3 regions of the Sinorhizobium sp. genome follow, and region 2 is predicted to be linked to each of the others. Evidence: riboswitches for the same ligand, from Rfam matches in the RefSeq annotation. Region 2 holds a riboswitch; each other region holds the start of a gene.

Region 1 (6,046 bases), on a different contig from region 2:
GTGAGCCGCGTGCCCGGCATCGATTGCCTTGGCGAAGGCTTCGGCCATGGCGGCGGGATCGGCAGCGCCGGCAACGGCGGTGTTGAGCAGGACCGCGTCGTAGCCGAGCTCCATCACGGTTGTCGCATGTGACGGGCGGCCGATGCCGGCGTCGACGATCAGCGGCACGTCGGAAAATTCCGCGCGCATGGCGCGCAAGCCCTGAACGTTCTGCGGTCCCATGGCGCTGCCGATCGGCGCGCACCAGGGCATCAGCACCCGGCAGCCCGCCTCCAGCAGCCTTTCGGCGACGACGAGGTCGTCCGTCGTATAGGGGAAGACCTGGAAACCTTCCCCGGTGAGGATGCGGGCCCCCTCGACGAGGCCGAAGACGTCCGGCTGCAATGTGTCCTGGTGGCCGATCACTTCCAGCTTGATCCAGCTCGTGCCGAAAACCTCGCGTGCCATCTTCGCGGTCAGCACCGCCTCCGAGACCGAATGGCAGCCGGCCGTGTTCGGCAGCACGCGCACGCCGAGTTCGCGGATCAGCTCGAAGAAGGCGCCGCCCTGGCGCCCGCCGGCCGTCTCGCGGCGGAGCGAGACCGTGACGATATCGGTGCCCGACCGCCGCACCGCCTCGGCGAGCACGGCCGGCGAGGGATAGCGGGCGGTTCCGAGCAGCAGTCTCGACCGGATTTCTGTTCCATAGAATAGCGGCATGTCAGCCTCCCTGCATCGGCGACAGAATCTCGATCCGGTCGCTGTCCTGCAGCCGGTAGCTGGATCGGTCTGCCTTCTGGACCAGTTCGCCGTTGACGGCGGTCGCCAGCCAGTCGCCTTCGAAATCGAGGCGCTGCAAGACCTCGGCGAGTGTAACGGCCAGAAGGTCGTGTTCCTCGCCATTGACGGTCAGCTTCATCGGAAATCTCCTTTGCGTGTCTCGTCGCCCAGGGCCAGCGCCGCCACTTCCCGGGCCGTGGCCGGGGAGAGCAGGAAGCCATGACGATAGAGGCCGTTGACGGTAATCCTGTTTTCGCGCCGCGAGGCCCGCGGCAGGTTGTCGGCAAAGGCGGGGCGTACGCCCGTGCCGGTCTCGATCAGGCGCGCTTCGGCGAAAGCCGGATGGAGCGCATATGCGGCGTTCAGCAGTTCCATCAGCGAGCGGGTGGTGATCGGGCGGGCGTCGTCGCTCTCGATCATCGTCGCGCCGCACATGAAGAGCCCTCCGCCGCGCGGCACGATATAGAGCGGAATGCGGGGATGCAGCATGCGCACCGGACGCGAGAGCGTCACCTCGTCCGTCTGCAGATAGGCCATCTCGCCGCGCACCCCGCGTAGCCCGTCGATCTCGCCGATCCTGGACGCGCCGGTGCAATCGACGGTGAGCGCGAAATCGCGATCGTCCATGTCCTCGCCGGCGAATACCGCGCCGCGTGCCGTCAGCCCTTGCCGGAGCGCCGAGAGTGCCCGGCGCGGGTCGAGATGCGCCTCCTGCGGAAAGAACAGCGCCTGCCGGAAACGGCCGGCGAGAGCCGGCTCCAGCGCTGTGATCTCCTCTGCATCGAGCGAGCGGAAGCCGGAGGTGCGGGAGGCGAAGCGCTTGAGTTCGGCTCCGTCTCGGGGTTGCGCGACGACGAGCGTGCCGTTGCGATGCACGGAACCGGCAGGGAGCGCGGCTTCCCACCAGTCGGCGGCGCCGATCCCCAGCCTCAGGACGGTTTCCTCGGCACTTTCGCGCTCGCACCAGGGAGCGAGCATGCCGCCCGCATACCAGGAAGCGGCCCCGGTAAAGCCGGCGGCATTTTCCATGATCGTCACTGCGGCGCCGCGCCCGAGAAGTTCATGGGCGGCGGTGAGGCCGGCGACGCCGGCCCCTCTGATCAGCACGCGCATTTCATTCTCCAGCGGGCGCGGCATTGCTTTCATCGACCGGCATATAGAGGTCGCCGCCGTCGCGATATCTGGCGGCCATCGCCTCGAGGCCCTCCTTCTGCGCCTCGGCGCGGATATCGTGGGAAATCCGCATCGAACAGAATTTCGGTCCGCACATGGAGCAGAAATGCGCGACCTTGTGCGCCTCCTTGGGCAGCGTCTCGTCGTGGAAATTGCGCGCGGTCTCGGGGTCGAGCGAGAGGTTGAACTGATCCTCCCAGCGGAACTCGAAGCGGGCGCGCGACAGCGCGTCGTCGCGGATTCGGGCGGCCGGGTGTCCTTTGGCGAGATCGGCGGCATGGGCGGCGATCTTGTAGGTGATCACGCCGGTCTTGACGTCGTTGCGGTCGGGCAGGCCCAGATGTTCCTTCGGCGTCACGTAGCAAAGCATGGCGGTGCCGAACCAGCCGATCATCGCCGCGCCAATGCCTGACGTGATGTGGTCGTAGCCGGGCGCGATATCGGTGGTGAGCGGCCCGAGCGTATAGAAGGGCGCTTCTCCGCAGACGGCGAGCTGCTTGTCCATGTTCTCCTTGATCTTGTGCATGGGCACATGGCCCGGCCCTTCGATCATCACCTGGCAATCCTTGGCCCAGGCGATCTTCGTCAGCTCGCCGAGCGTTTCGAGCTCCGCGAACTGGGCCCGGTCGTTGGCGTCGGCGATGGAGCCGGGACGCAGGCCGTCGCCGAGCGAGAAGGAAACGTCATAGGCGCGGCAGATGTCGCAGATCTCCTCGAAATGCTCGTAGAGGAAGCTCTCGCGGTGGTGATGCAGGCACCACTTCGCCATGATCGAGCCGCCGCGCGAAACGATGCCCGTGACGCGATCCACGGTGAGCGGGATATAATGAAGCCTGACCCCGGCATGGATGGTGAAATAGTCGACGCCCTGTTCCGCCTGCTCGATCAGCGTGTCGCGGAAGACCTCCCAGGAAAGATCCTCGGCGATGCCGTTTACCTTTTCCAGCGCCTGGTAGAGCGGCACGGTGCCGATCGGTACCGGCGAATTGCGGATGATCCATTCGCGGATGTTGTGAATGTTGCGGCCGGTGGAAAGGTCCATGACCGTGTCGGCGCCCCAGCGGGTCGCCCAGACCATCTTCTCGACCTCCTCGGCCATCGATGAGGTGACGGCGGAGTTGCCGATATTCGCGTTGATCTTCACCAGGAAGTTGCGGCCGATGATCATCGGCTCGGCTTCCGGGTGGTTGATATTGGCCGGAATGATGGCGCGGCCGCTCGCCACTTCCTGGCGCACGAATTCCGGCGTCACGAAATCGGGGACCGAAGCACCGAAGCTTTCGCCGTCTCGGGCGAGCGCCTCCTTCGCGGCCTTCCGGCCGAGATTTTCGCGGATGGCGATGAACTCCATTTCCGGCGTGACGATGCCGGCGCGGGCATAGGCGAGCTGGGTTACCGCTTTTCCCGGCTTAGCCTTGAGCGGTTGGTGACGAATCGGGAATTCCGGCGTCAGCCTTTCACCGGTCGCAAAGCCGTTGTCTTCGGCCTTCACCGCACGGCCGTCGTAGCTCTCGACATCGCCGCGCTTGAGAACCCAGTCGCTGCGAAGGCGCGGCAGGCCCGCGTCGATGCGGATATCGGCGTTTTCGACCGTGTAGGGGCCGGAGGAATCGTAAACGGTCACCGGCGGCTCGCCGGAGGTCGGATGCAGCGCGATCTCGCGCATCGGCACGCGGATGTCGGGATGGATCTCGCCCGGCTTGTAGACCTTGCGGGATGCCGGGAGCGGTCCTTGCGTGACCGAGGGCGCCGCGGCGAGAGGCTTGATTAGATTCATCTTGAGGCTCCAATGTTTTCGCGTTGGAGACCCAGTTCTGAAGCCGGAAGGATGAAAAGACGTATCGCCGATGAATTGCCGGTAAACGGAATCCTGGCTGCTGCACGTCTGCACCGTCCCTACGCCAGTATGAACTGGATCAGGTTCAACGGGTCACTGCGCGCGCTAGCAGTATCTCAGCCCCTTGCCGGGACCCCCCTGGTGAATGGTGCAATTAGGGACGGTTATCGCCGCGGCGTCAAGATGGTTTTTGCACCGGCCAAATCCCGTGCGCAGGGCTCGCGGCATGCTTGCAAATGCAAGGTTCTAAATCTACTTACCGTCCGAGTCTGAAGCGCCATGATGCGCATAGCGAAAAGGGGTGAAGGTCTTGGGGCAGGCGGAGACGGGGACCAGGAAAAGGGGACGCAAGGCGCTTTGGGCGGCTGTTGCGGTCATCGCAATCGCGGCCGCAGGCGCGACCGGTTACAAGATTGCTGTCGAAAAGAGCGTGAACAGGCTGATCGCCGAACGGGGCGGCAGAGTGGGCACGGTCGAAGCGGACTTCTTCGGGCGCATTCACCTGCGCGACGTGACGCTGCCGCTGAAGGAAGGGTCCGAACTTCGCGTCGCCGCAATCGACGGGCGGCCCAGGATCCTTTTCCTGGACGGCATGCTCGAGGTCAGCGGCGTGGACCTCGATATGCGCCCGGGCAAGATCGCCGTGCCGAAGGTGATCGTCGAGCAGGCGGAGTTCGGTCGCGACACGCTGGCGCAAATGTTCGGCGCGGGAAGCGATCTTTCGCTGCCGAAACAGTTGGCGCTTTTTACGGCAAAGAGCGTCGCCGCCCCTGAGGTGATCATCACGCAGACGGTTGCCGGTAGCGAGCAGAAGCTGGTCTACAAGAACGTGGTCTCGGAAGGTATCGTGGATGGCCGCATCGCGCGCTATTCGGCGAGTGGTGCGAGCTTCGAAGCCGGCATAGGCGCCTCCGATGGAGAGGGCGGCGAGAAGAGGCGGCTGACGGGCTCCTTTGGAGCCATGACGGGGCAGGACGTCGATGCCGCCTATCTGGCCCGCATCTATACTGAAAAAGCCGGGCCGGGCGACGAGCAGGCAAGGCCTGTCTATGGGCCATTCTCGATCAAGGATATCGCCTTTTCGGATGGCGAGGCGAGCTTCGGCTATGACGAGGTTCGCAGCAGCGGCGTAAGCATGCGGATGCTGGACGAGCCACTTCGCGAAACTCTGGAGAAGCTCAACTCGGTCTCGTCGCCCGAGGATCTGCCCGTGGCGGAGCGTCAAGACTATTTCGCCCGGATTCTGTCGGTCGCCGATTTGACGAGGAAGGCCGACATGGAAATGCTGGGTCTGAAGATCAACGCGCCGGACAAGGATGGTGAAGAGGGCGAGAGGATCAAGCTGGCGATGGATCGCCTCGCGCTCCGGCTCGATGGCCGGAAGCTCGACGCGTCGGTGAATGGCTTCTCGATGGCGGAGGGCGCGGACTACGTCAAAGTCTCCGAAGCAAGCATTTCGGGCTTTTCCTGGGATCCCAGCGTCGAAGCGCTGAAGAAGTTCGTCGCTCTGCAGGATGGGCAGCATGAGAACTTCCCTTTCACGACGCTGCTGCCGGAGTTCGGAACGTTCCGCGTGGCGGGAATCGATGCGGATCTGCCTGACTCGGGCACCGGCGTGGAAGACTGGGACGAATACAACGACACTCCGGATGCTGGAGAGGGCGCTCGGCCGCAACGCATCCGCTTCACGATGAAGGGATACGAGCTGGCGCTCGCAAAACCGCGAAACGGCATTCCGACTGACGTCCGCGCCGGATACCAGGACTTCGCCCTTCAAATCCCGGAGCATACGCAGGACGAGACTCTCGCCAAGCTTCGCAAGCTGGGCTTCAACGAGTTGGTCCTCTCCTCCAACCTCGAAGCCGCCTGGGACGAAGCGACCGAGACTCTGGTCATCAAGGATATCTCCACGAGCGGAAAGGATATTGGCCGCTTTTCCCTCTCCGGCCTTCTGGGAGGCGTGAGCGGCGACTTCTTTTCGGGCGACGCGGCCAAGGCGCAGGCGGCGTTGTTCGGCCTCACCGCGCGGGAAGCAAGCCTGAAGATCGAGGACAAGGGCTTCACCGCCAAAGGGATACAGGTCTATGCCGAACAAAACGGCATGACGGAGGATCAGGCACGGGGCATGCTGGAAATGACGGCGTCGGTGATGCTGCAGCAATTTGCCGCGCAGGAGCCTCGGCTGCGGAACGTGATGGATGCAGTTTCGCGGTTCATCGCGAAACCGGGGACATTCACGCTGACGGCCAAGTCCAAATCCGCCAGCGGCATCGGTGC
Region 2 (6,046 bases):
CGTCGGATTCGTGCTCGCAACGGTGCTCGGCCTCGGCGTGGCCCTAATGGCGCTTTCCGAGCACGTGGTCCTGCGTCAGATCGCGCGCTTCTATACGGAAGTCATCCGCGGCGTACCGATCCTCGTGCTGCTGTTCTATATCGCCTTCGTCGGCGCGCCTGCCCTGGTGACGATCGCGAATTTCCTGTCGGCGCCGCTGATTTCGGCGGGCTGGATCGAGCCGTTCGTCGTTCGCGACGTGTCGCTGATGTGGCGGGCAATCATGGCGCTGATGATCGGCTATTCGGCCTTCATCGCCGAAGTCTTCCGCGCCGGCATCCAGTCGGTCGACAAGGGCCAGGTGGAGGCGGCAAAGGCGCTCGGGCTCTCCCGCTACCAGCGCTTTCGCCTCGTCGTCTTTCCGCAGGCGATCCGCGTCATCCTGCCGCCGCTCGGCAACGACTTCGTGGCGATGGTCAAGGATTCCTCCCTCGTCTCGGTGCTCGGCGTCGCCGACATCACCCAGATGGGCAAGGTCTATGCCTCGGGCTCCTTCCGCTTCTTCGAGACCTATTCCATCGTCGCCTATGTCTATCTCGTGCTGACGATAGGACTGTCGCTGGCCCTTCGGGCGGTCGAGCGGCGGTTGAGGCGGTCGCAAGTCCGGTAGGCAGAAGGGGTACTGCACCCCCAACGCTGCCGTCACAGTTCCGCCCGCTCAGCCCTCGATTTCCTCGCGCAGCATTTCCAGTTCGAGCCATTCCTCTTCCATGCGCGTGAGGTCCGTCCTGAGCTTCTCGAGCTCGGCGGCGAGCCTGGCAAAGCCGTTCGGGTCGCGCGAGAATAGGGCCGGATCCGCCATCTTCTCTTCTCGCTTCGCGATCTCCGCCTCCGATCTGGCAATCTCCTTCGGCAGGTTCTCGAGTGCGAATTTCTGCTTGAAGGAGAGCTTGCCTTTCGCCTTCTGAGGTTCGCTCGGCAAGGGGGAGGCGCCGCTCGATCTGGCCTTTTCGGCTTTTTCGCTCCGGCGCCTTTCCTCGACTGCGCCGCGGCGCTGCGCCATCATGTCGGAGTAGCCGCCGGCATATTCGATCCAGCGACCATCGGGCGCCTCCGGGTTGGCCGGCGCGATGGTCGAGGTCACCGTCCGGTCGAGGAAATCGCGGTCGTGGCTGACCAGGATCACCGTTCCGGAAAATCCGGCAACGATCTCCTGCAGCAGATCCAGCGTCTCGATATCGAGATCGTTGGTCGGTTCGTCGAGGATCAGGAGGTTGGTCGGGCGTGCCAGGATGCGGGCGAGCATGAGACGCGCGCGTTCGCCGCCGGACAGATCGCGGATGGGCGTTCGCGCCTGCTCCGGCTGGAAGAGGAATTCCTTCATGTAGCCGGTGACATGGCGCTGCTCGCCATTGACGAGGAGGGTCTCGCCGCGCCCGTCGGTCAGATAATGCGCCAGCGTCTCGTCGAGGTTCAGTTCCTCGCGTTTCTGGTCGAGCGTGGCGATCTCCAAATTGGTGCCCAGCTTGACGCTGCCCGTGTCCGGCGCGAGCTGACCGGTCAGGAGCTTCAGCAGCGTCGTCTTGCCGGCGCCGTTCGGCCCGACGAGGCCGATGCGGTCGCCGCGGTGGACACGGATCGAGAACGGCGCGACGATCGTGCGATCGCCATAGGCCTTGGTGATCTTTTCCGCCTCGATGACGAGCTTGCCCGATTCCCTGGCGTCGGCAACGGTGGCCTGGACCGTACCCTGCGGCCCCTTGTGCCCGCGATGGCGGGCCCGCATGTCCTGCAGCTCCCCGAGCCGACGCATGTTGCGCTTGCGCCTTGCGGTCACGCCGTAGCGCAGCCAGTGCTCTTCGCGTTCGATCGCCTTACCGAGCTTGTGCTGCTCGAGCTCTTCCGCCTCCAGCACCTCGTCGCGCCAGGCCTCGAAATGCGCGAAGCCGCGATCGAGGCGGCGCGATTGGCCGCGGTCCAGCCAGACGGTCGCCGTCGACACCTTTTCGAGGAAGCGACGGTCGTGCGAGATCAGCACCAGCGCCGAACGGCTGCGGACGAGCTCGTCTTCCAGCCACTCGATCGTCGGCAGATCGAGATGGTTCGTCGGCTCGTCGAGAAGCAGAATGTCGGGTTCCGGGGCAAGCACACGGGCAAGGGCGGCACGACGCGCCTCGCCGCCGGAAAGGCGCGTCGGCTCTTCCTCCCCGGTCAGCCCCAGATGCTGCAGCAGGTAGGCGACCCGGTAGGGATCGTCGCCTGGCCCAAGTCCGGCTTCGGCATAGGCCTGAACCGTATCGAAGCCGTCGAAATCGGGCGCCTGGTGCAGGTAGCGGATCGTCACCGATGGATGCCTGAAGATCTCGCCCGACTGGGGTTCTGCAAGCCCGGCGGCGATTTTCATCAGCGTCGATTTGCCGGAACCATTGCGGCCGACGAGGCAGATGCGATCGCCGGGCTCGACCTGCAGGCCCGCACCCGCAAGCAGCGGCGTGCCGCCGAAGGTCAGTAGAATGTCGTCAAGCTTCAGAATGGGAGGCGCCAAGGCATCAGGCTCCGGAAAGATCATAGGGGCGGGCGAGAACGACGGCCCGGCCGGATTTCAGGGTCAAGCGGACCGTGCCATCCGCGATGTTCGAAATGGTGCGCGACGAGCCGAAGGGCAAATGAAAATCCTTCAGCGGATAGCGCACGTTCTCGATCGAAAGACCGTCAAGGTCCGCAAAGCCGAGGATCGAGAAGAGGCTGCCTTTCGGCACCTCGATCTCCTGCGAGCCGGGCAGCAGCGGATAGGCCTCCTCCTCGCCGGAGGTCATCATCACCGCAACGCCGCTCTGGGCAAGCGCGACGGTACCGAGGAGATGCAGGAAAGCATGGTCGCTGCGCGCGCCGCCGAGTCCGCCCGCGAAGACGAGCGAGGTCGCGCCACGCTCGAGGGCTGCCTCGACGGCGATCTCCCCGTCGGTCGCGTTCTTGGCAGCTGGATGGCGTTCGCGCGGGACGCCGGCAAACTCCGCTAGAAGCGCCTCATCGGTGGAATCGAAATCGCCGACCCAGAGATCGGGAACGATCCCCAGCGTCCTTGCATGACGCATGCCGCCGTCGGCGGCGACGAAGCGGCTGCCTTCGAGCTGTCGAGCAAGCCGGTCTGTCGGCGTCAGCGCGCCGCCGAGCAGGATGGTGAAGGGTGATCGGGTCATGGCAGAAGCCCATAGCGCAAAGCAGCGGCGAAGGAAAAGGGCTCCGGCTGCTGTTTTGCGAACGCATGCTGCGCGGATCAGGTTCCGGACGCCGGATCCCCGGGAAAGAGCATGCCGTTGTAGATGCCGGGCGTCGACCCGGCGATCTCCACCGCACCCACCGCGCGGGCATAGAATTCGGCAGGGCCGACGCCGCCGATGATCGCATAGGCATAGCCGGCGGCGCGCATGGATAGCAGGCTTTCGACGAGCAGGGCCTCGCCGATGCCCTTGCCGCGCATGGTCGCGTCGACTCCGGTCGGACCGAAGAAGCCGAGCGCGGTTGCGTCATGGCAGGCGAAGCCCACGATCCGATCCCGATGGTGAGCGATATGGATGCGCGTCGGCGTCGAGGAGAAGGCGGTTTCGGCCTCGCCGGCCCACCCGGCCCCGAAGCGCTCCTCGATCCAGGGAATGACGGCACGCCGCTCGGCCGCAAGCGCCCGGCGGATGCGGATGTCGGGGTCGAGACGCGATGGGCGGCCCTCGGGCAAGGCATAGAGGCGGACGAGCATGTCTGGCATGAAATTGTCTCCGCTTTCGGCGAACAAACGACGCCGGTAATTGTTTGACTTTTAATAGCGCGGCTGACGCGGACGGCAAACGCCCCTGCTGAAACTCAGCTTGCCTAAGCCGTCGCCGGAAGCTAAATCTCTTGCTGCTCTAACGGGGTGCCCTGGTCGGCTTTTGCGACCGTGGCTGAGAGGCTTCGAGCCAACCCGCGGAACCTGATCCGGCTCATACCGGCGGAGGGATTAGAAGCGATCGGACCGATACGCGCTTTTCCCATTGCAGCAACAACAAAGGGAGAGGTGCCAGAATGTCTAGTTCACTCCATCGAAAAATCCTTGGCCGGCTTGCGATCGCCGCAGCTTCGATCGCGGCATTTTCCGTGAGCGCGGCGGCCGCGGAAAAAACCCTGACGGTCTATACCTATGAGAGCTTCATCACCGAATGGGGGCCGGGCGCCAAGGTGGCGGAAGCGTTCGAGAAGACCTGCGACTGCAAGGTCGACTATGTAGGGGTTGCCGACGGGGTCGAACTCCTGACGCGGCTGAAGCTCGAAGGTCAGGCATCCAAGGCCGACATCGTACTCGGTCTCGACACCAATCTGGTGGCGGAGGCGAAGGCGACCGGCTTCTTCGCGCAACACGGCGCCGATACCGCTTCCGTCAAGGTCCCGGGCGGCTTCTCCGACGACACCTTCATACCGTATGACTACGGCCATTTCGCCGTCGTCTACGACACCGAGACGCTGAAGGATCCACCGAAGAGCCTCAAGGAACTGGTCGAGGGCGATCCGTCGCAGAAGATCGTCATCGAGGACCCCCGGACCTCAACCCCCGGCCTCGGCCTCCTGCTGTGGGTGAAGTCGGTCTATGGCGACCAGGCCGGCCAGGCCTGGGCGAAGCTCAAGGACCGCGTGCTGACGGTCACGCCGGGCTGGTCGGAAGCCTATGGTCTCTTCACGAAGGGCGAGGCCCCGATGGTTCTCTCCTACACCACCTCGCCCGCCTATCACATGGTGGCGGAGAACACCGAGCGCTACCAGGCGGCCCCCTTCGCCGAAGGCCACTATATCCAGATCGAAGTCGCCGCATTGACGAAGAACGCGAAGGACCCGGAACTCGCCCGGAACTTCCTGACCTTCATGATCGGTCCGGAATTCCAGTCGATCATCCCGACGACCAACTGGATGATGCCGGTGACCGCGACCAAGGAGCCGCTGCCTGAAGCCTTCAGCAAGCTCGTCGACCCGCAAAAGACGCTCCTCATTCCCTCCGAGGAGGTCGCCGCCAATCGCAAGGCCTGGGTCGACGAATGGCTGGCCGCCATGAGCCGGAACTGAGGCCGGATTGTCCGGCACGAAGGAAAGCAAGATGACAATCGCCGCCGGGGCCTTCGCCCTCGGCGGCATCCTGCTTTTCGTCGGCCTCGCCGGCGCGGCACTGCTTGCCCAGTCGGCCGGCAGCGCCGACGCCGGTCCGCTTTTCGATGCCTATATCTGGCGCATCACACGCTTCACGCTGCTGCAGGCCAGCCTCTCGACTCTTCTTGCCATCCTTTTCGCCATACCCGTGGCCCGGGCACTTGCCCGCCAGGCTTCGTTCCCCGGCCGTATCTGGGTGCTGCGGCTTCTGGCGCTGCCACTCGGCCTGCCGGCGATCGTCGCCGCACTCGGGCTGATCGAAATCTGGGGCCGGCAGGGGCTCTTGAACAGGGTGCTTTCGGCAGCGGGGTTGGAGCAGCCGGTCAGCATCTATGGCCTCTCCGGCATTCTCATTGCCCATGTCTTCTTCAACATGCCGCTCGCCGCACGCTTGATGCTTGCCGGTATCGAGCGAATTCCGGCCGAATACTGGCGCAGCTGCGCCAATCTCGGCATGGGTTCCTTCGCCACCTTTCGCTTCATCGAGTGGCCGGTGATCCGTGGATTGCTTCCCGGCATCGCCGGGCTCATCTTCATGCTCTGCGCCACCAGCTTCACGCTCGTGCTGACGCTTGGCGGGGGGCCGGCCGCGAGCACGCTCGAAGTGGCGATTTACCAGGCGCTGCGCTTCGACTTCGACCCGCCGCGGGCGATCGCCCTTTCGGCACTTCAGGTCGCCCTAACCGGAACGCTGCTTCTCGTCTTGAAATTGATCGCGCCGGCGCCGCTGGAGGGAGAGACTAGCGGCAGGGCCATCCGGCGTTTCGACGGCGCGAGCGGTCTGTCGCGGCTTGCCGACCGTATCTGGCTGGTACTCGCCGTCGTCCTCGTCGGCCTGCCCTTTGCGGCTATCGCCTATAGCGGATCGAAGGCCGACCTCGTCCGTCTCGTGAGCGAG
Region 3 (6,046 bases), on a different contig from region 2:
TCAATTTCGGCCGGATCCCCGCGGAGGTGCCCGCAGGGCCCTCGGCCGAGTTCTACCTGGGCGGCCGCACGCTGAAACCCGTCGATGTTGCGATCTGGAGGGAATGAACCCCGAGCATCGATGTAGCCGACCTTCAGGCAAGGTCACATCGTCGTGAGCTTGGACTGTACTTGATGACTTGTCGTGCCATTCGCCCTAGGTCGAACGCATGACCATGCTCGTTGTTACGTTCCTTGCGCTCTTCGGTTTCCACTCGGCGGCAGCCGCGCAGGATCAGTCCGTCAGCACCTTGCTGACGGCCCTGGCGACCAGAGAAGAGTTGAAACCGCTGAAGACCGTGGTCGTTGCCAGGGACGGGGAGACGATTGCCGAGAAGGGTTATCGCGGCCACACTCCCTCGGAGTCGACCAACATCAAGTCGGCGTCGAAATCGATCTTATCCGCACTTGTGGGCATTGCGATCGACAAGGGTCTGCTCGACGGCCCGGAGCAGAAGATCGCGCCGCTCCTGAAGGAAGACCTCCCGTCGCAGGCCGACCCCCGGATCAACGACATCACCATCGGCAACCTGCTTTCGATGCAAGCGGGACTGGGGCGCATGTCCGGACCGAATTACGGCCGCTGGGTGTCGAGCCGCAACTGGGTTCGTTTCGCACTGGCACAGCCCTTCGACGACGAGCCCGGAGGTCGGATGCTTTATTCGACCGCCTCGACCCATCTGCTCTCGGCAATACTGACCAAGGTCGGCGGCAAGTCGACACTGGCGCTTGCGCGCGAATGGCTCGGTCCTGTCGAGGGTTTCCGGATCGGCGCCTGGGAGCGGGATCCCCAGGGCATCTATCTCGGGGGCAACCAGATGGCGATGAGCGCGCGATCGCTGCTTGCCTTCGGTGAGCTCTATCGCAACCGCGGCCGCACCGCAGACGGACGGCAGGTCGTCCCGGCCGATTGGGTGGAGCTTTCCTGGCAGCCGCGCACGGCCTCCCGTTTTACCGGCGACGGCTACGGATATGGCTGGTTCACGCGCCGGATCGGCGACGAGGATGTGTATTACGCTTGGGGCTATGGCGGCCAGATGCTCTACATAGTGCCGTCCCTTGACCTGACCGTGGTCATGACGTCGGATGAAAGCGGCCCCTCGGCACGCAACGGCTATCGCGACGCTCTGCACGGGGTTCTGGCGGAGATCATCTCCATCGCCAAAGCGGATTGAGGCAGATGGTTCTGCTCTGAGCGCGTTAAACAACCATGTTAGCAAAAAGCGCCAAGGGCGCGTCGACCTTGATGAATTGACGCGCCCGATCGACTGACTCTTCGCAGCGGGTTTGCTTAGGCCGTTGGCTGCTTCGTCTTCCGGAGATAGGGAAGCACGGTGTCGAACGACCCGAAACGCTGCACGGCGTCCTCGTTGGAGACGGCGGCCGTGATGATGACGTCCTCGCCCTGCTGCCAGTTCGCGGGTGTTGCCACCTGATGCTTGGCGGTGAGCTGGATCGAGTCGATGGCGCGCAGGATCTCGTTGAAGTTGCGGCCGGTGGTCATCGGATAGGTGAGGATCAGCTTGATCTTCTTGTCGGGGCCGATGACGTAGACCGAACGCACGGTGGCGTTATCCGCAGGCGTCCGGCCCTCGGACGTCTCTCCGGCGCCGGCCGGCAGCATGTCGTAAAGCTTTGCCACCTTCAGATCGCGGTCGCCGATCAGCGGGTAGTCGACCTCGAAGCCGGTCGCGACCTTGATGTCGTTCTTCCACTTGGTGTGACTTTCGACCGGGTCGACCGAAATGCCGATGATCTTGACGCCGCGCTTGCGGAACTCCGGCTCGATGCCGGCCATGGCGCCGAGTTCCGTGGTGCAGACGGGAGTAAAGTTCTTCGGATGGGAGAAAAGGACAGCCCAGCCGTCGCCGATCCATTCATGGAAATTGATCGTGCCCTGCGTTGTCTCGGCGGTGAAATCGGGGGCGGTATCGTTGATGCGCAAACTCATGGCGTGTTCCCTCCTGTACGACGAAATTTTGCTAAGAATAACGCAATCGCCGCCGTTTTCGAGGAGGAAACGAGCGATTGACGGCGGCAGAAGGAATGACTGCATCATAGGTGGCCAGGCTGCGGGTATATTTTTGCCGGCTGGCCTAAAAGCCAGGTCTTACAAGCCTTTGCGCGGGCGCGTTGACATCGCTTTGGCACAGCCGCATAGATAGCGCATTCCGAGGGGAGCACCAGACGGTGCTGAGATGGCGTTGAGCCGGACCCTTGAACCTGATCCGGGTCATGCCGGCGTAGGAACGGAAAGAAGGCCGCCAGCGGCAAGTTCTCCTTTTCATCGCCTTTCCTGGATCTCCGTGATGTTCCGTCTGGAGATCGATCGATGACGTCCACTGCCGTACCGCTCGCAAGCATCATCCGCCCTCGTGCGAAGGAGGACTGGGCATGACGGCGATTGCACTCACCATCGCCGGCTCGGACTCCGGCGGCGGCGCCGGTATTCAGGCGGACCTCAAGACGTTTTCAGCGCTCGGCGTTTACGGCGCCAGCGTCATCACTGCGATCACGGCCCAGAACACCAGGGGTGTGACGGGCGTCGAGGATGTCTCCGCTGAAATCGTGTCGGCGCAGATGGACGCCGTCTTCTCCGATCTCGACGTGAAGGCCGTCAAGATCGGCATGGTCTCGCGTCGGGAAACAATCGCCGCCATTGCCGATGGATTGCGCCGGTCCGGAAAACGGGCGGTCGTGGATCCGGTCATGGTTGCGACCTCCGGCGACGCGTTGCTTCGGCCGGATGCCGTTACGGCGCTCATCGAAGAGCTGTTGCCGCTGGCGCTCGTCGCCACGCCCAATCTTGCCGAGGCCGCGCTCATGACCGGGCGCGCAATCGCCGAGGACGAGGCGGAGATGGCGCGCCAGGCGGAAGCGATCATGCGGACCGGCGCATATGCGGTTCTGGTCAAGGGCGGGCACCTGAAGGGCCAGGAGGCCACAGACCTCTTCTTCGACGGCGACACTCTTGTCCGCCTTCCCGCCGCGCGGATCGAGACGCGCAACGACCACGGCACCGGCTGCACGCTGTCGGCAGCCATTGCCGCCGGCCTTGCGAAAGGCTTGCCGCTGGTCGAAGCGGTGAGTGCCGCCAAGTCCTATCTGCATGCCGCAATCTCCGCGGCCGACCGCCTGGAGATAGGTCAGGGGCGCGGCCCGGTCCATCATTTCCACCGGTGGTGGGAAGATTGACTGCCGGGTGACGGCTCGGGGGAGCTGAAGTGCCTCGCTATCGCCACTGTTGTTCAGCAGCATGACCGCGTCCATGGCTTCGATTGGCGATCGGTTCTCGCGATATGCATTTTCTTACCCGCCGGCTGGAGGCTTTCAACCGTGACGACCTGCCGGATTGGCGGCGGTCGCCTGGCAGGGTGCGGCGTTGTCTTTCGATGCTGCCGTCGCTGGTCGAATATTCGCTTTTCTATGCGCTGGCACTCGTTGCCCTTACGGCGGTCATCGCGCTAATGTTAGCCGCTTGGATCGTCGATCGCCGCAAGGCCTGACGGCGAAGGGCGAAAAGGCCGCGCACAGGTGGCGCGGCCGCGGTCGCCTCAAGCGGCGTTGTTTTCCGTAATCGTATTCTCGACGTAATATTTGCCGTAGCGGTGGCGGTATTTCTCCGCCCCGTCGAAGTCGCTGTATTTGCCGAGTTCGTTCATGTCCGTCTTGTTGAGGATGACGCCAAGCACCTTTGAGTTGATCAATGGTTCCGAGTTGAGCAGATCGCGTACGAGCCGCGAAGGCGTCCTTCCCCACTCGACCACGAAGAGAATACCGTCGGCAAGCGGCGCGAAAGCCTTGGCGTCGACGACGGGAGCGAGTGCGGCAAGATCGACGACGACGTAGTCGAAGGCGTTGCGGGCGTTCTCGATGAGGTTCGCCATGGCCGGGGAGGCGAGCAGTTCATTGCTCTGATGCCGCTGATGCGATGCGCCGCCGGCCGGAAGGATTGCGAGCTTGGTGCGCTGGTCCACCTTGATTCCGGCGGGCCAGGTGGCTTCTCCGGTCAGCGTTTCGACGAGCCCGGTGCGCGGGGCGGGCGTGATCATCTGAGTCAGTCCCGGCTTGCGTATATCGGCATCGATGAGCAGGGTCCGCTTGCCGCTCGCCGCCAGAAGTGCGGCGAAGTTCGCGGCAATGATCGACTTTCCCTCGTCCGGAAGGGCCGATGCAATGGCGATCACGCGGCTTTCGCTGCCGGCGAGCATCTGGTCGCAGGCAAGCTTGGCGTTGCGGAACGTCTCCGCGAAGGTCGAACGCGGCGCATCGACGACAATGCGCGAAAGTCGTTGGAACGGCATCGTGTCGTCGACAGCGTCGTCATGTCTTTTCACCGAGCCGAAATGCGCATGGACCAGTTGTGCCTTCTTCTTCATGCGCGTTCCGAGCAGCGGGACGTAGCCGAGCGAGCGATGGCCGAGGATCGAGCGTATGTCGCCTTCCAGGCGGAAAGTCCGTTCGCGGAATTCGAGGAAGGCCGCGTAAGCCCCGCCGACCATCATGCCGAGTACGGCCGAGAGAGCGAGAGTCATCGTTTTCTTGGGGCTCGACGGTGACACGGGCACGCCGGCCTCGGAGATGACGCGCGCCTTGGCGATCGGGAAGGATTGCTGCTGCGTCGCCTGTTCGTAGCGGCCGAGATAGGATTCGTAGAGCGTCTTCAGAGCCGCTGCCTTCTGTTCGAGCTCCCTTAATTGAACAAGTTGCTCGCTGGCGTCGGAGGTCTTGCCGGCAATGCCCTGGATGCTCTTCCTGAGCGATGCCTCGCGCGATTGCGCGACCTCGTATTCGTTCTTGTAGCTTGCGGTGAGTTGCTGCAGTTCCTGGTAGATCTGCCGCGCGACATCCTCCTGCTCGGCGCGGAGCGATACCGCCTGCGGGTGGTCGGCGCCGAAATTATCCGAGACTTCCCGCTCACGCTTGCCGACGGTGAGATAGCGGGTCCTAAGGTCACGGATCACCGAATTGTCACCCTCCTTTGAGGAAATGGTGGCGTTCTTGACCGCGTTCTCCGGTCCCTGATCGACGATCGACTTGTACTGGTTGTAACGGGCCGACGCACTTGCCGTATCGGCCTGGGCGACGATGAGCTGGCTGTTGAGATCGGCCATCTGCTGCTCGGACATCAGCTCGCCCCGTGCAGCCGTCAGACCGTTCTCGGCCCTGAAATGCGCGACTTCGAGCGCGGCGGCCTGCGAGCGCTGCTGAAGATCCATAAGCCGTTCCTGCAGCCAGACGGATGCGCGCTCGGTCGCCTCGAAATTGGCGTTCAACTGATCCGTCAGATAGGCACTTGCGTAACCGCGCGCGATGGTCGCCGCAAGCAAGGGGTCGCTTGAGCGAAAGGCAACGGCCACGACCGAGCTGCGCGAAACACGCTCGACCGCGAGCGATTGCTGTATGATCGCGGCTGCCTTCTGCCGCCGTCCGTTGCGCGCCTGTTCTTCCGTAACGTCGGGACCGCCGGAAAAAAGCCCGGTTGCCGATTTCAACCAGTCCTTGACGACGGCAACGGGCGACTGCGGCGGATTGAGTATCGTATCGTTTTCGTCGAGTTTGAGCTTGTCGACGACGCGCAATGCGAGTTCGCCGGACTTCAGGATCTCGACCGCACTCGCAATCTGCGTGTCGAGCATCTGGCTGTTTACCGGGGTAGGCTCCTCCTCGGCATATTTGGACAGGTTTTCGTCGAGAAGGATCTGCGTCATCGACGTGTAATAGGGCGTGGCAAATAGGAGATAAGCGACCCCCAGCGCAATGAAGAGCAGGACGAATGCGGCCACGAGCCGGGCACGACGAAAGACTGCGGCGACAAGCCGGTCGAGATCGATAAAGCCGTCTGACTGTTCTTCGCTGGGCATGATGCTGCTCAATGGAACGCTTCTTTGTTTCATGGGGGCCGTTCTGTTCATCTTCTTCTCCGGTCCTTGTTCCGGCAGTCCCGAAGGACTGCCGGAAGCCGCCGCTTATGCCGCCCGGATGCGGCTTTCGTGAGACAGAACCAT

What was found. Region 2 has a riboswitch for thiamine pyrophosphate ahead of thiB (thiamine ABC transporter substrate binding subunit). Riboswitches for the same ligand answer to the same signal wherever they lie in the genome.
Region 1: linked by a shared signal. The riboswitch ahead of thiC (phosphomethylpyrimidine synthase ThiC) and the one ahead of thiB (thiamine ABC transporter substrate binding subunit) in region 2 are both predicted to bind thiamine pyrophosphate.
Region 3: linked by a shared signal. The riboswitch ahead of thiD (bifunctional hydroxymethylpyrimidine kinase/phosphomethylpyrimidine kinase) and the one ahead of thiB (thiamine ABC transporter substrate binding subunit) in region 2 are both predicted to bind thiamine pyrophosphate.

What each region holds. Positions count from the first base shown of each region.
Region 1 is NZ_JCACWC010000002.1:1,285,179-1,291,224, reverse strand. It holds gene AC5J09_RS10590 (thiazole synthase) at 1-699, opposite strand, end outside; gene thiS (sulfur carrier protein ThiS) at 701-898, opposite strand; gene thiO (glycine oxidase ThiO) at 895-1,872, opposite strand; gene thiC (phosphomethylpyrimidine synthase ThiC) at 1,874-3,709, opposite strand; TPP riboswitch at 3,808-3,919, opposite strand; gene AC5J09_RS10570 (aq_1923 C-terminal domain) at 4,080-6,046, shown strand, end outside.
Region 2 is NZ_JCACWC010000004.1:109,825-115,870, reverse strand. It holds gene AC5J09_RS26800 (amino acid ABC transporter permease) at 1-649, shown strand, start outside; gene AC5J09_RS26795 (ABC-F family ATP-binding cassette domain-containing protein) at 698-2,524, opposite strand; gene AC5J09_RS26790 (thiamine diphosphokinase) at 2,529-3,179, opposite strand; gene AC5J09_RS26785 (GNAT family N-acetyltransferase) at 3,257-3,742, opposite strand; TPP riboswitch at 3,876-3,990, shown strand; gene thiB (thiamine ABC transporter substrate binding subunit) at 4,039-5,067, shown strand; gene thiP (thiamine/thiamine pyrophosphate ABC transporter permease ThiP) at 5,075-6,046, shown strand, end outside.
Region 3 is NZ_JCACWC010000002.1:780,868-786,913, reverse strand. It holds gene AC5J09_RS08215 (beta-galactosidase) at 1-107, shown strand, start outside; gene AC5J09_RS08210 (serine hydrolase domain-containing protein) at 209-1,213, shown strand; gene AC5J09_RS08205 (peroxiredoxin) at 1,330-1,989, opposite strand; TPP riboswitch at 2,203-2,305, shown strand; gene thiD (bifunctional hydroxymethylpyrimidine kinase/phosphomethylpyrimidine kinase) at 2,433-3,233, shown strand; gene AC5J09_RS08195 (hypothetical protein) at 3,338-3,544, shown strand; gene exoP (succinoglycan biosynthesis transport protein ExoP) at 3,593-5,953, opposite strand; gene AC5J09_RS08185 (UTP--glucose-1-phosphate uridylyltransferase) at 6,008-6,046, opposite strand, start outside.